3 regions of the Allofournierella massiliensis genome follow, and region 1 is predicted to be linked to each of the others. Evidence: predicted binding sites of a transcription regulator. Region 1 holds the regulator's gene; each other region holds the start of a gene.
The links. The regulator HrcA, encoded in region 1, represses chaperone genes, less so after heat shock. The targets are predictions, from matches to a motif close to TGTTAGCACTCNNNNNNNNNGAGTGCTAACA.

Region 1 (4,447 bases):
CTGGCCAGGGGCCGTACCACCCTGACCATCGCCCACCGGCTGACCACCATCCAGCATGCGGACCGCATTCTGGTGCTGGGGGCCGAGGGCATCGAGGAAGAGGGCACCCACGAACAGCTGCTGGCAAAGCAGGGCGTGTACTACCGGCTGTGGAACGGCATGGTAGGCGCGGAATAAATAACGTTTTGAGCAGAGCCCCCGGGCGGCAGTTCGCCGCCCGGGGGCTTTTTTCGCTTGCGGGTGCATAAACTGGAAATTCTGGCAGATACTACGAATTACAATACCAATCCAAAAAGGAGTCTGCCATGAAAGCAACAGGAATCGTGAGACGCATCGACGATCTTGGCCGGGTGGTGATCCCCAAGGAGATCCGCCGCACCCAGCGCATCCGGGAGGGCGACCCGCTGGAGATCTTCACCACCGGCGCCGGGGAGGTCATCTTTAAAAAGTATTCCCCCATGGGCGAGCTGGCGGGCTTTGCCGCCCAGTACGCCGAGGCCCTGCACAAAATACTGGGCCTGACCGCGCTGGTCTGCGACCGGGACAGCATCATCGCCGCCGCCGGCGCAGCAAAGCGGGAGTATCAGGAGCGGGGCGTGAGCATCCCGCTGGAGCGCATCATGGACCGGCGCAAGCCCTTCTGGCACAGCGGCAAGGCCGAGGAGTGCGTGTTCCCCTGCGAGGGGGCCGACCGGCACATTCTTGCCGCCTGCCCGCTGCTGGCCGGGGGCGATGTGGCCGGCGCGGTGCTGCTGCTCTCGGCTGACAAGAGCGCCCGCCCCGGCGAGCCGGAGCAGGCCGCATTGCAGATTGCGGCGGCCTTTCTGGCAAAGCAGGTGGAGGCCTGAAGCGCCAGTTTTTCGGCTCCCACGCCCCTGCGGGGCGGCGGGAGCCTTTGTTTTGCCCTGCCCAAGCAGGGGAATTATGGCAGATTGTGAACAAAGCATGAAACTTTTAAAATTTTTGCGCACCCCCTTGACAGCCGTATAAAATGGAGTAAAATAGACTTAGCACTCGGGAACATAGAGTGCTAAACAAAGAACAAAAAGAGGTGAGGACCTGTGCCGATGGATGATCGAAAGCAGCGCGTGCTGGAAGCGATTGTTGCCCTGTATACCCAGGGCGGCGAACCGGTAGGCTCGGGTCTTTTGAGCCAGTATCTGGACATGGCGGTCTCCAGCGCAACGCTGCGCAACGAGATGGCCGCCCTCACCAAGCTGGGCCTGCTGGAGCAGCCCCACACCAGCGCGGGCCGGGTGCCCAGCGCCAAGGGCTACCGGTATTATCTGGATCATCTGATGCAGCCCAAGGCGGGGCTGAGCGCCCGCCAGAAGGCCCAGATCGATCAGGTGTTCGCCCGGCTGGACTACGAGCCGGATAAGCTGGCGGAGGGCGCGGCCAAGGCGCTGGCGGAGCAGACCGGTTACACGGTGGCCGCCACCACCCCCCGGTCGGACGATCTGCGCATCGCCCATTTCGAGGTGGTGCAGGTGGGCCGGTATTCCGCCGCGGTGCTGGGCGTGACCAGTGCTGGCGGGGTACGCACCCGGGTGGCCCGGCTGGAAACCGGTTTTTCCCGGCAGGACGCCCAGCTGGTTGCCATGGCCCTGAACCGGGGGCTGGCCTTTGTGGCCCCGGCGGATCTGAGCGCCCAGCGGCTGGCGGCTGTGACCGCCAGCATGGGCGAAAAGGGCCCGGCGCTGTATCCGGTGGTGCAGGCCGCCGCGGCGCTGCTGTGTGAGGCCGCCAAGGCCCGCACCTATCTGGAGGGCCAGCAGTATCTGCTGCGCTGGCCCCAGCTGGAGGGCTGTTTGCCCGGTGTGCTGGAGCTGTTCGCCGATCAGGAAAAGGCGGGCCGGTTCATCACCCCGCCCACCGGCCGCACCTCGGTGCTGCTGGGGGAGGACATGGAAAACCCCATGCCCGGCCTCTGTGTGATGGGCAAGCGGTATCTGGCAGGCGGCGGGCTCACGGGAGCCATCGCGCTGCTGGGCCCGGTACGGATGCCCTTTGAACAGCTGATCCCCATTCTGGAATATTATGCCTTGAAGCTCGGCGAATGTATGGCCGGCAAGGCGCAGGAGGACAATACATGAGCGAAGAGATGAAAAACCCCGCGCAGCAGCCCGAAGAGCAGCCCGCGGAGGAAACCAAAGCCGCTGAAACCGGCACCCCGGAAGAAAACGCCGGGCAGGAGCCGAAAAAGCACGGCAAGGAAAAGAAAAAGGATCTGGCCGCCGAGCTGGAGGCCGCAAAGGCAGCAGCCGCTGCCGCCGAGGCCGCGCTGAGCGCCGCCAAGGATCAGCTGCTGCGCACCGCCGCCGAGTACGAAAACTTCCGCAAGCGGTCCGCCCGCGAGCAGGACGCCGCCTTCAACAACGGCGTGGGCTTCGCGGTGAGCCAGATTCTGGCCATTCTGGATACGCTGGACATGGCGGCCAACGCCCCCACCACCGACGAGAACTACAAAAAAGGCGTGATGATGACGCTGGACAAAGCGGCCGCTGCCTTCAAGGTGCTCAAGGTGGAGGAGATCCCCGCACTGGGCCTTCCCTTTGACCCGGAGGTGCACAGCGCCGTGATGCAGCAGCCCGCTGCCGAAGGGCAGGAGAGCGGCACCGTGGTGCAGGTGTTCCAGAAGGGCTATAAACTGGGCGACAAGGTCGTCCGCCATGCTACCGTTGTGGTGGCTGAATAAGCAGAAAAGCCAACCGGCTTTTTGATAAAAACAATCAACTTCATTCTGATACGATTCGAGAAGGAGAGGAATAGATTATGAGCAAGATTATTGGTATTGACCTGGGTACTACCAACAGCTGTGTATCCGTTATCGAGGGCGGCGAGCCCGTTGTGATCGCCAACGCCGAGGGTGCCCGCACCACCCCCAGTGTGGTGGGCTTCACCAAGACCGGCGAGCGTCTGGTCGGCCAGGTGGCCAAGCGCCAGGCCATCACCAACCCCGAGCGCACCGTGAGCTCCATCAAGCGTCACATGGGCACCGACTACAAGGTTTCCATCGACGGCAAGGACTACAACCCCCAGCAGATCAGCGCCATGATTCTGGCCAAGCTGAAGGCGGACGCCGAGGCCTACCTGGGCGAGACCGTTTCCGAGGCCGTGATCACCGTGCCCGCTTACTTTAACGACAGCCAGCGTCAGGCCACCAAGGACGCCGGCACCATCGCCGGCCTGAACGTGCGCCGTATCATCAACGAGCCCACCGCTGCGGCTCTGGCTTACGGCGCCGACAAGGACAACGACCAGAAGATCATGGTTTACGACCTGGGCGGCGGCACCTTCGATGTGTCCATCATCGAGATGGGCGACGGCGTGACCGAGGTTCTGGCCACCAACGGTGATACCCACCTGGGCGGCGACGACTTCGACCAGCGCATCATCGACTGGATGGCCGACGAGTTCCAGAAGGAGAACGGCATCGACCTGCGGGGCGACAAGATGGCTGCTCAGCGCCTGAAGGAAGCCGCCGAGAAGGCCAAGATCGAGCTGTCCGGCGTGCCCAGCACCGCCATCAACCTGCCCTTCATCACCGCCGACGCTACCGGCCCCAAGCATCTGGATATGACCCTGACCCGCGCCCAGTTCGACAAGATGACCGCCGATCTGGTGGAGCGCACCATGGTTCCCGTACGCAAGGCTCTGCAGGACGCCGGCCTGCGCCCCAGCGATCTGGGCAAGGTTCTGCTGGTGGGCGGTTCCACCCGTATCCCCGCCGTGCAGGAAGCCGTTAAGAAGGAGATGGGCTGCGAGCCCTTCAAGGGCATCAACCCCGACGAGTGCGTTGCCATCGGCGCTGCCATTCAGGGCGGCGTGCTGAACAAGGAGGTCGGCGGCATCCTGCTGCTGGACGTTACTCCTCTGAGCCTGGGCATCGAGACCCTGGGCGGCGTCTGCACCAAGATCATCGAGCGCAACACCACCATCCCCACCAAGAAGAGCCAGATCTTCTCCACCGCCGCCGACAACCAGCCCAGCGTTGAAGTCAACGTGCTGCAGGGCGAGCGTGAGATGGCTGCCGACAACAAGAGCCTGGGCATGTTCAAGCTGGACGGCATCCCCGCCGCTCCCCGTGGCGTGCCTCAGATCGAGGTTACCTTCGACATCGACGCCAACGGCATCGTGCATGTAAGCGCCAAGGATCTGGGCAGCGGCAAGGAGCAGAGCATCACCATCACCGCTTCCACCAACATGAGCAAGGACGACATCGACAAGGCCGTTCGTGAGGCCGAGCAGTTTGCCGCCGAGGACAAGAAGAAGCGCGAGGAGATCGACACCCGCAACGGCGCCGATCAGCTGGTGTTCCAGACCGAAAAGACCCTGAACGAGCTGGGCGACAAGGTGGACGCCTCCAAGAAGGCCGAAGTGGAAAGCAAGCTGGCTGAGCTGAAGGAAGCTCTGAAGGGCACCGACATCGAGGCCATCAAGGCAA
Region 2 (4,447 bases), on a different contig from region 1:
AACAGAAAACCTGCTCTGGCCTGATTGCCAAAGCAGGTTTTTCTACAGGCTGAGACCGGCATGCAAAATTGCATGCCGGTCTTTCGAGCTTTTTATGAGGCTGCTTTGCAGCTTAGTACATGCCGCCCATGCCGCCCATGTCGGGGGCAGCGGGAGCAGCGGCGGGCTGCTCGGGCTCATCGGCAACCAGGCTCTCGGTGGTCAGAACCATGGAAGCAACACTGGCCGCATTCTCCAGAGCGGAACGGGTTACCTTGGTGGGATCCACGATGCCGGCCTCGATCATGTCGCAGTACTGCTCCTTCTGAGCGTCAAAGCCGTAGTTGGACTTGCCGGAGCTCAGGATCTTGTCGATGATAACGCTGCCTTCCAGACCGGCGTTCTGAGCAATCTGGCGCAGAGGAGCTTCCAGAGCCTTCAGCACAATGCGGGCGCCGGTGCGCTCGTCGCCTTCCAGCTCATCGCATACCTTCTGTACAGCGGGGATGGCGTTAATGGCAGCAGTGCCGCCGCCGGCCACAATGCCCTCTTCCACGGCAGCCTTGGTGGCGTTCAGGGCGTCCTCAATGCGCAGCTTCTTGTCCTTCATTTCCACTTCGGTGGCAGCGCCCACGCGGATTACCGCAACACCGCCGGCCAGCTTGGCCAGACGCTCCTGCAGCTTCTCACGGTCGAAATCGCTGGTGGAGCTTTCCATCTGGGCACGGATCTGGTTCACGCGCTCCTTGATCAGCTCCTTGGCACCGGCACCATCCACGATGGTGGTGGTTTCCTTGGTCACCTTGACCTGACGGGCACGGCCCAGCATATCAACAGTGGTCTCCTTCAGGTCGTAGCCCAGCTCCTCGCTGATGACCTGGCCACCGGTCAGAATGGCGATATCCTGCAGCATCTCCTTGCGGCGGTCGCCAAAACCGGGAGCCTTAACGGCCACGCAGGTAAAGGTGCCACGCAGACGGTTCACGATCAGGGTGGACAGAGCCTCGCCCTCAACGTCTTCGGCGATGATGACCAGCTTCTTGCCGCTCTGGACGATCTGCTCCAGCAGGGGCAGGATGTCCTGAATTACACTGATCTTCTTATCGGTGATCAGGATGTAGGCATCGTCGATCACGGCCTCCATCTTCTCGGTATCGGTTACCATGTAGGGAGTGATGTAGCCGCGGTCGAACTGCATGCCTTCCACAACTTCAGAGTAGGTCTCGGCGGTCTTGCTCTCCTCGATGGTGATTACACCGTCGGCAGTAACCTTCTCCATGGCTTCCGCGATCAGTTCGCCGACAGCGGCGTCATCAGCAGAAACAGTGGCAACACGGGCAATGTCCTTGGTGCCGTCTACCTTTTTGCTGTTGGCAGCAAAGGCAGAAACAGCGGCCTTAACAGCCTTCTGCATACCGCGCTTTACATCCATGGGGTTGGCACCGGCAGCAACGTTCTTCATGCCTTCGTGTACCAGAGCCTGCGCCAGAACGGTGGCGGTGGTGGTACCGTCGCCCGCGATGTCATTGGTCTTGGTGGCGACTTCACGCACCAGCTGAGCGCCCATGTTCTCGAACACGTCCTTCAGCTCAATCTCCTTGGCGATGGTAACGCCATCGTTGGTGATCACAGGGCTGCCGAACTTCTTGCCCAGCACCACGTTGCGGCCCTTGGGGCCCATGGTGATGCGGACGGTGTCAGCCAGGGTATCAATACCAGCGGAAAGGGCCTTGCGGGCAGCCTCGCCATGCAGAATTTGTTTTGCCATAATGAATCTCTCCTTTTATTGCAGGATGCGCAGTGCGCATTCGATCAGTCGATGTTTTAACGCAGATCGGAAGATTACTCCTCCACGATGGCCAGAATATCGCTCTGGCGTACGATGGTGCATTCCTCGCCGTCCACCTTCACTTCGGTGCCGGAGTACTTGCTGGTGAGAACCTTATCGCCTACCTTGACGATCATCTCCACTTCCTTGCCATCTACCATGCCGCCGGGGCCAACTGCCAGAACCTCGGCCACCTGGGGCTTCTCCTTGGCGGAACCGGCCAGGATGATGCCGCTCTTGGTGGTTTCTTCGGCTTCAACGGTCTTGATCACAACGCGATCTGCAAGAGGCTTGATTTTCATGGAAGATATCCTCCTATTCAAAATAAATTTTATGATAACAAAAATTTGTTTAGCACTCATTCTCCCTGAGTGCTAATGTATATTTTAGTCGCTCTTCCATCAAAAATCAAGTGGATAAATAAAAAAATTTTTGTGAACAAACCATGATTATGCCCTGTAGAATTCCATTATACCGTTCGCTGCGCTCTTTTTCTGCGCTTCTTCCCTGTTTTTAGCAATACCCGCCTTCGCTTTGCTGAACCTCTTTTGCTTGCGAGTGTCGAAAGAGGAAGGACGCAGAGTATTTTTCCGGGTCGGCCACGGGTATATGGCGACAGCAGCTTTGCCCTTGCGGCCTGGGATCCGACTTGCAGCTGGGAAAACGGTGACACCGTGATGCTGGGAACAGAACGCCTGGAAATTGCAGGGCTTTTGAAATACGATCCTTTTCGTTCCGATGGGTTAACCGGAGGGCAGCTTACTCTGATTGTTTCCGATGAAACTTTTGTCCGTTTGACCGGCATAACCGATTATGCCCTGCTGATGATTCAAACTTCGGCAGATGTGCCGGACGAAACAGTGGAGGCCATCCGCCAGCTGGCGGAGGAAAACGGATGGGCTATGACCGACAGGCGAGAACAGAGCACCCGCGGAACCTATCTGGCCTTTACCGCCTGCGTGTATGGCTTTTTGGGCATTATCGCACTGGTTGCCGTGCTCAACATTGTCAACTGCATTTCCATGAGCGTGACTGCCAGAATCCGACAATACGGCGCAATGCGGGCAGTGGGTATGGATGAACAGCAAATTACCAGAATGCTTGCCGCTCAGGCGTTCACCTATGCCCTGACCGGCTGTGTCTCAGGCTGTGCGGTCGGATTACCACTGAGCCGCTTGCTCTATGGTTTTCTGATTCTGAAGCATTTCCCTTATGCGGTGTGGCAATTCCCGTTCGGCCGTCTGGTCGTGGTTTTTGTGTTTGTGCTTTTTGCAGCCGCAGCAGCAGTCTGGGCGCCTGTCCGGCGGATTCAGCGGATGTCCGTAACCGAAACAGTCAATGAGCTGTAACTTCTTTTTTGTAAAGAAAAACGGCAGCGTGACAGGATCAGCTCCTTCACGCTGCCGTTTTTGGTTTTATCTGTTGAAGACAACATCTTTGCACAATGCGGAAAGTTCTGTATCCAGAACGGAACGAGGCAGCACAATCTGCGCGGCAGCGGGAAGCACATGTGCCCGCAGACTGCTGTAGGGAGCGCACTCCCCGTCTCTCGTTACCACGATGGGACGGCCGTCAAGGGTGTCCAACTGCAGGCGGCGCACCTTTCTGGCCAGAATGATATCGCGATAGGCCGGAGCTACCTGATCCCCCTGCATGTGCAGGCCCTTCTGATAGTCGCCAATCAGGCGGGCAATTTGAAGCCGGCCGATTTTTCGAACCAGAATCAGCTCCAGAAAGCCATCATTCATACAGGCATGAGGTGCAGCCAGAAAGCCGCCCCCGTAGGTGGAGCCGTTGCAGAGCGCAAGCATCAGAAAATCTCCGGTGATGATCTCGTCATCCGCACAGATGCGAAGCCGATGCCCCAGCGGCCCGCTCACTGCCTGAAGGATGGACAGTTTATATGCCATGGAACCACCGCACAGCGGGATACGGCGAAATTTCGGAATGCCGTATGCTACCTGCGCATCCAGTCCGGCGGAGCAGATGGCCACTGCAATCCCCTGATCGGTTTCAATCAGATCCATGGGAACCGCTTCGCCCTGAATCAGATCCTCCAGATTGAGAAATGGCGCGCTGCCGCCGAAGTTTCGCACAAAGTCATTTCCGCTGCCGCAAGGCACGCAGGCAACCTGTGCATTGGCATGGCCATAGGCTCCGCGCAACACCTCATTCAAAGTTCCGTCTCCCCCGCAGGCATACAGCCGAACAGGGCCTTCCTGTTCTGCCTGCCGCTGTGCCAGTTCCACACCATGGCCCGGTTTTTCCGTTAGAAGAATCTGGTAATTCAGATGTTGCTGTGCCGCCGCCTGAATAATCCGCGGAACCAGCAAACCGCTGGCATCCGCCTTGCCGGAAACGGGATTTACAATAAAAACATGCCGCAACGGCTACGCCCTCCTGTCAGCGCATTTAACGCTTTGATATTGATGTGATGCCCTTATTATACAAAATCCAGTCGTCGCCGCCAAGTATTAATGCCGATGAATAACCTGATTCCGGATTGCCCATACTCATTGCAGGACAATGCGGCTGCGCCGCAAGAAAGGCCGGATGTTATGCAGATCTTTGCTGAAGTGGGAAAAATCACCATTACAAGTCTGGTTTCCATCGTGGTTCTGTTTGGTTTGTGTAAGCTGG
Region 3 (4,447 bases), on a different contig from region 1:
CCTTGTCTTTTGAAACTGGAGTACTTGCTGATGCAAAGCCATATCAGAAATCCGATGCCGTGAAAAGCAGCAGGGGAGCCTCACGGTATGAGCGCGTGCTTTCATAAAAACAAAAATAAGAGCTGCCCGGCCTTTGCCAGCAAACGCTGGCGGGCCGGGCGGCTCTTTATCTTTTTGCCTGTTTTGGGGGATAGGAGGACAGAGAGCGCTTATTTCAGCAGCTCGCACACTGCCTGTGCGTAAGCCACGGGATCCTCGATGGGCATGCCCTCAATGAGCAGCGCCTGATTGTACAGGATGTTCGCATACTTGCCCAGCTTTTCGGTCTCGCCGTCTGCCTGAAGCTTCTTCAGAGTCTCAAATACCGGGTGAGAAGCATTCAGCTCCAGAACCTTTTCGCTCTTGGGGGCGGGCATGTCGCCGCTGTTGGGCATGGAGCTCAGCACCTTTTCCATCTCCAGGCTCAGGGGGCCTTCGCTGGCGATGCAAACGGGATGGCTCTTCAAACGGGTGGACAGGCGCACAGCAGTCACCTTGCCGTCCAGAGCGGTTTTCATGGCCTCGAACAGGTCCTTGTTTGCCTCGCTGGCTTCTTCGGCGGCCTTCTTTTCCTCTTCGGATTCCAGACCCAGATCGCCGCTGGAAATGTTCTTGAATTCCTTCTCCTTGTCCTTCTCGCCGTAGTGGCGCAGCACCTGCAGGCAGAATTCATCCACATCCTCGGTGAGCAGCAGCAGGTCGTAGCCCTTGTCCAGCACCAGCTCGGCGGCGGGCAGTTTGGCCAGGCGCTCGGTGGAATCACCGGCAGCGTAGTAGATGTACTTCTGATCCTCGGGCATCTTATCCACGTATTCCTGCAGGCTGATCAGCTTGTTTTCCTTGGCGCTGTGGAACAGCAGCAGATCCTTCAGCAGGTCGCTGTTGGCACCGTAACTCTCGTAGCAGCCGAATTTCAGCTGGCGGCCGAAGCTCTTGAAGAACTCGTCGTATTTCTCACGGTCGTTGTTCTTCATGGCGTTCAGTTCGTTCTTGATCTTCTTTTCCAGGCTGTTGCGGATCAGCTTGAGCTGGCCGTCCTTCTGCAGCATCTCACGGCTGATGTTCAGGCTCAGGTCCTGGCTGTCCACAATGCCCTTCACGAAGCTGAAATGATCGGGCAGAAGGTCGGCGCACTTGTCCATGATCAGCACGCCGGAAGCATACAGCTGCAGGCCCTTTTCGTAGTCGCGGCTGTAATAGTTGAAGGGGGCATGGCCGGGGATGAAGAGCAGAGCATTGTAGGTGGCGGTGCCCTCGGTGCGGCTCACAATTACCCGGGCAGGATCGGTGAAGTCGTAGAACTTATCCTTGTAGAACTGATTATATTCCTCGTCGGTTACGTCACTCTTGCTGCGCTTCCACAGGGGAACCATGCTGTTCAGGGTCTCCAGCTCAGTGTAGGTCTCGTACTCGGTCTTGTAATCCTCACCGGCGTCGGCGGGGCGCTCCTTAGCACGGGTCTTTTCACGCTCCATGCGGATGGGGTAGCGCACATAGTCGCTGTACTTCTTCACGATGTGCACCAGATTGTACTCGTCCAGGAACTCATCGTAGTTCTCGTTCTCGGCGTTTTCCTTGATCACCATGATGATCTTGGTGCCCACGTCCTCTTTGTCAGCCTCGGTGATGGTGTAACCCTCAGCACCGGTGCTCTCCCACTGCCAGGCAGTGTCGCTGCCGAAGGCGCGGCTGATCACGGTGACGCGGCTGGCAACCATGAAGGCGGAGTAGAAGCCCACGCCGAACTGACCGATGATGTCGATGTCCTCGGCTTTGTTGTCCTTCTTGAAGTCCAAGCTGCCGCTGCGGGCGATGGTGCCCAGGTTCTCTTCCAGCTCTTCCCTGGTCATGCCGATGCCGTTATCGGTCAGAGTCAGGGTGCGGTTTTCCTTGTCCAGCTCCAGCAGGATCTGATAATCCTCCTTTTTGGTGGTGACGCTGTGGTCGGTCAGGCTCTTGAAATAGAGCTTGTCGATGGCGTCACTGGCGTTGGAGATCAGCTCACGCAGGAAAATTTCCTTGTTGGAATAGATGGAATGGATCATCATGTCCAGCAGCTTTTTGCTTTCGGCCTTAAATTCTTTTACAGCCATGATTGAACGCTCCCTTTTATGAAAAAGTATTGTAAAACAAAAAAGATTAGCACTCGTTATGTTTGAGTGCTAATCTAATATACACCTTTTTGAAGAAAACTGCAAGAGGGTTCACAAAAAGTTTAAAACTCCTTGCGGCTGTAAATGCGGGTGGCGATGGCCCAGCAGAGCAGATACACCAGAATGCAGCACACCGGCATCACCACAGCCCAGCCCCAAATGGCCAGATCCCCCAGAAACAGCGTTTGCAGCAGACCGGGCAGGGCAAAGCTTTGCAAAAGATCCAGCTTGCCCAGCGCGAACAGACAGCCGAACACCGCCGCAGCGGCCAGCAGCACCGCAGTGCGGGCTTTCTCCACGCCATATTTATAGGAAAGCACCAGAGAAACGCCGAAGTAGGCAAGGCAGACAAAGGATACCGCAAACAGGCTCAGCAGGTTTTCCAGAAAAGGAGTACCCTTCAGCAGAGTCAGCAGACCGCACAGCAGGGTGCCGATTACAAAGCTGATGAGCAGCGCCAGGGTGATGAGGATAAACTTTGCGCCTACGATCTGCCGCTTGCTCACCGGCAGGCTGGCAGCGTACAGATCCCATTTGGAATAATTGTCGATGGTCAGTCCGCTCAGAATATAGAAGCCGGAGATCCAGGCAAAGAAGAACACCATAAAGGTGAGATCCATCGCCAGAGCCATGACGCTGTAAAGCACCAGAACAAGGGCCAGATTTTTATGGTAAGCGTGCCAGAGAATGAAGAAGTCTTTTTTCAGCAGGCCGATCATTGTGCATCCCTCCCGGTATAAAACTGCATGATGTCCTCGATGCTGGCCCGGTCAATTACCGCGTCCGGCAGCGCCCGGCGGGCGGCCGCTGCATCGCTGACCAGCGTTTCGCAGGTAAAGCCGGTTTTGCGTGTGGCGACTTTAAGCCGATTGTCCAGTACTTCCAGCTGTTCCGGGCTGCACCGCAGAACGCCGTACTTTTCCAGCAGCTCGTCCCGGTCCATCTGGAACAGCAGTCGCCCCTTGCGCAGGTAGGCGATGGAATCCGCCACCTTTTCCAGATCGCTGGTGATGTGGCTGCTCATCAGAACGCTGTGGCTTTCGTCCTGAATGTAGTCCCGCAGGTAGTCCAGCACCTCGCCGCGCACCACCGGATCCAGGCCGCTGGTGGCTTCGTCCAGAATCAGCAGCTTGGGTTTATGCGCCAGAGCGGTGGCCAGCCGGAACTTCATCCGCATGCCCTTGCTCATATCCTTGATGAGCTTTTTCTCGGGCAGCTGGTAGACCTCCAGCAGCCGGGCGAATTCGGCGCTGTCCCAGCCGGGCTGCAAACTCTTCATAATGCTGTTTACCTGCCGTGGGGTGAGGGTCTCGTAAAAGAAGGAATCTTCCATCACCACGCCGATCTGGGATTTGTCCAGTCGGTCGGGGTCGGTGCAGCCCAGCACCTCAATGCTGCCCCCGTCGGTGCGGATGGCTCCGAAAATGGCCTTCAGCGTGGTGGTTTTACCCGCACCGTTTTCGCCCACAAAGCCCACGATGGTGCCGGTGGGCACGGTCAGGTCCAGATTTTCCAGCGAAAAATCCTCGTAATGCTTGCACAAGCCGCGGATGCAGATCGCGTTTTCCATAGGATCAGTCTCCTTCCAACAACAAATTCAATGTTGCCAGCACCTCCGCCTTGCTGATGCCCCCGGCCAGCGCGGTGTCCACCGCCTGTTGCAGGTATCCTTCCATCTTTTTCAGGGTCTCCTCCCGGTGCAGCTCCATATTCTGGGGTGCAACGAAGCAGCCCTTGCCGGGCACTGTGTTGATGAACCCGGCCTTTTCCAGATCCTCATAGGCTCGTTTGGTGGTAATCACGCTGATGCGCAGCTCCTTGGCCAGCAGCCGGATGCTGGGCAGCGCGTCGCCTTCCTTGAGCCGGCCGTCGAAGATGGCGGCGCGGATCTGGTCGGTGATCTGGGCATAGATTGGCTTTGGGCTGGAATTGCTGATGTAGATCTCCATCAGTATTCCTCGCTTTCCCTTTGGGCAACACCGTACCATTCAAGCCTGGTGGCTCAGGCGGCGTATCACGCCAAAATTTTCCGTGATATTTTCCAAAAATGCTCGCCAATCCAGCCAAGGATTGCCTGCGCTTTTTGGTTCATCTCACGAAAAATTTTCCGGCGCGCTCCACCACCTGGAATGATGCGGTGCTGCCCTTTGATTTTGCCAGACTGTACATATCTGACATATACAGTATATACGCGTATATACACGGTTGTCAAGGCTTGAAAAGAAAAATCTGAAAAAACGCCAAAACAACCCGGT

Region 2: a site for HrcA is predicted at 2,157-2,187, ahead of ACESYO_RS13705 (co-chaperone GroES). Genes of this name have one in related genera too.
Region 3: a site for HrcA is predicted at 2,177-2,207, ahead of htpG (molecular chaperone HtpG). Genes of this name have one in related genera too.

The regions. Positions count from the first base shown of each region.
Region 1 covers NZ_CAXSWZ010000006.1:1,709-6,155, forward strand. The annotation lists gene ACESYO_RS04520 (ABC transporter ATP-binding protein) at 1-177, shown strand, start outside; gene ACESYO_RS04525 (stage V sporulation T C-terminal domain-containing protein) at 306-848, shown strand; gene hrcA (heat-inducible transcriptional repressor HrcA) at 1,068-2,096, shown strand; gene ACESYO_RS04535 (nucleotide exchange factor GrpE) at 2,093-2,698, shown strand; gene dnaK (molecular chaperone DnaK) at 2,776-4,447, shown strand, end outside.
Region 2 covers NZ_CAXSWZ010000031.1:23-4,469, forward strand. The annotation lists gene groL (chaperonin GroEL) at 113-1,747, opposite strand; gene ACESYO_RS13705 (co-chaperone GroES) at 1,822-2,109, opposite strand; gene ACESYO_RS13710 (ABC transporter permease) at 2,632-3,156, shown strand; gene ACESYO_RS13715 (diacylglycerol/lipid kinase family protein) at 3,223-4,194, opposite strand; gene ACESYO_RS13720 (DUF421 domain-containing protein) at 4,366-4,447, shown strand, end outside.
Region 3 covers NZ_CAXSWZ010000001.1:213,837-218,283, forward strand. The annotation lists gene htpG (molecular chaperone HtpG) at 210-2,132, opposite strand; gene ACESYO_RS01035 (ABC-2 transporter permease) at 2,255-2,911, opposite strand; gene ACESYO_RS01040 (ABC transporter ATP-binding protein) at 2,908-3,762, opposite strand; gene ACESYO_RS01045 (GntR family transcriptional regulator) at 3,767-4,141, opposite strand.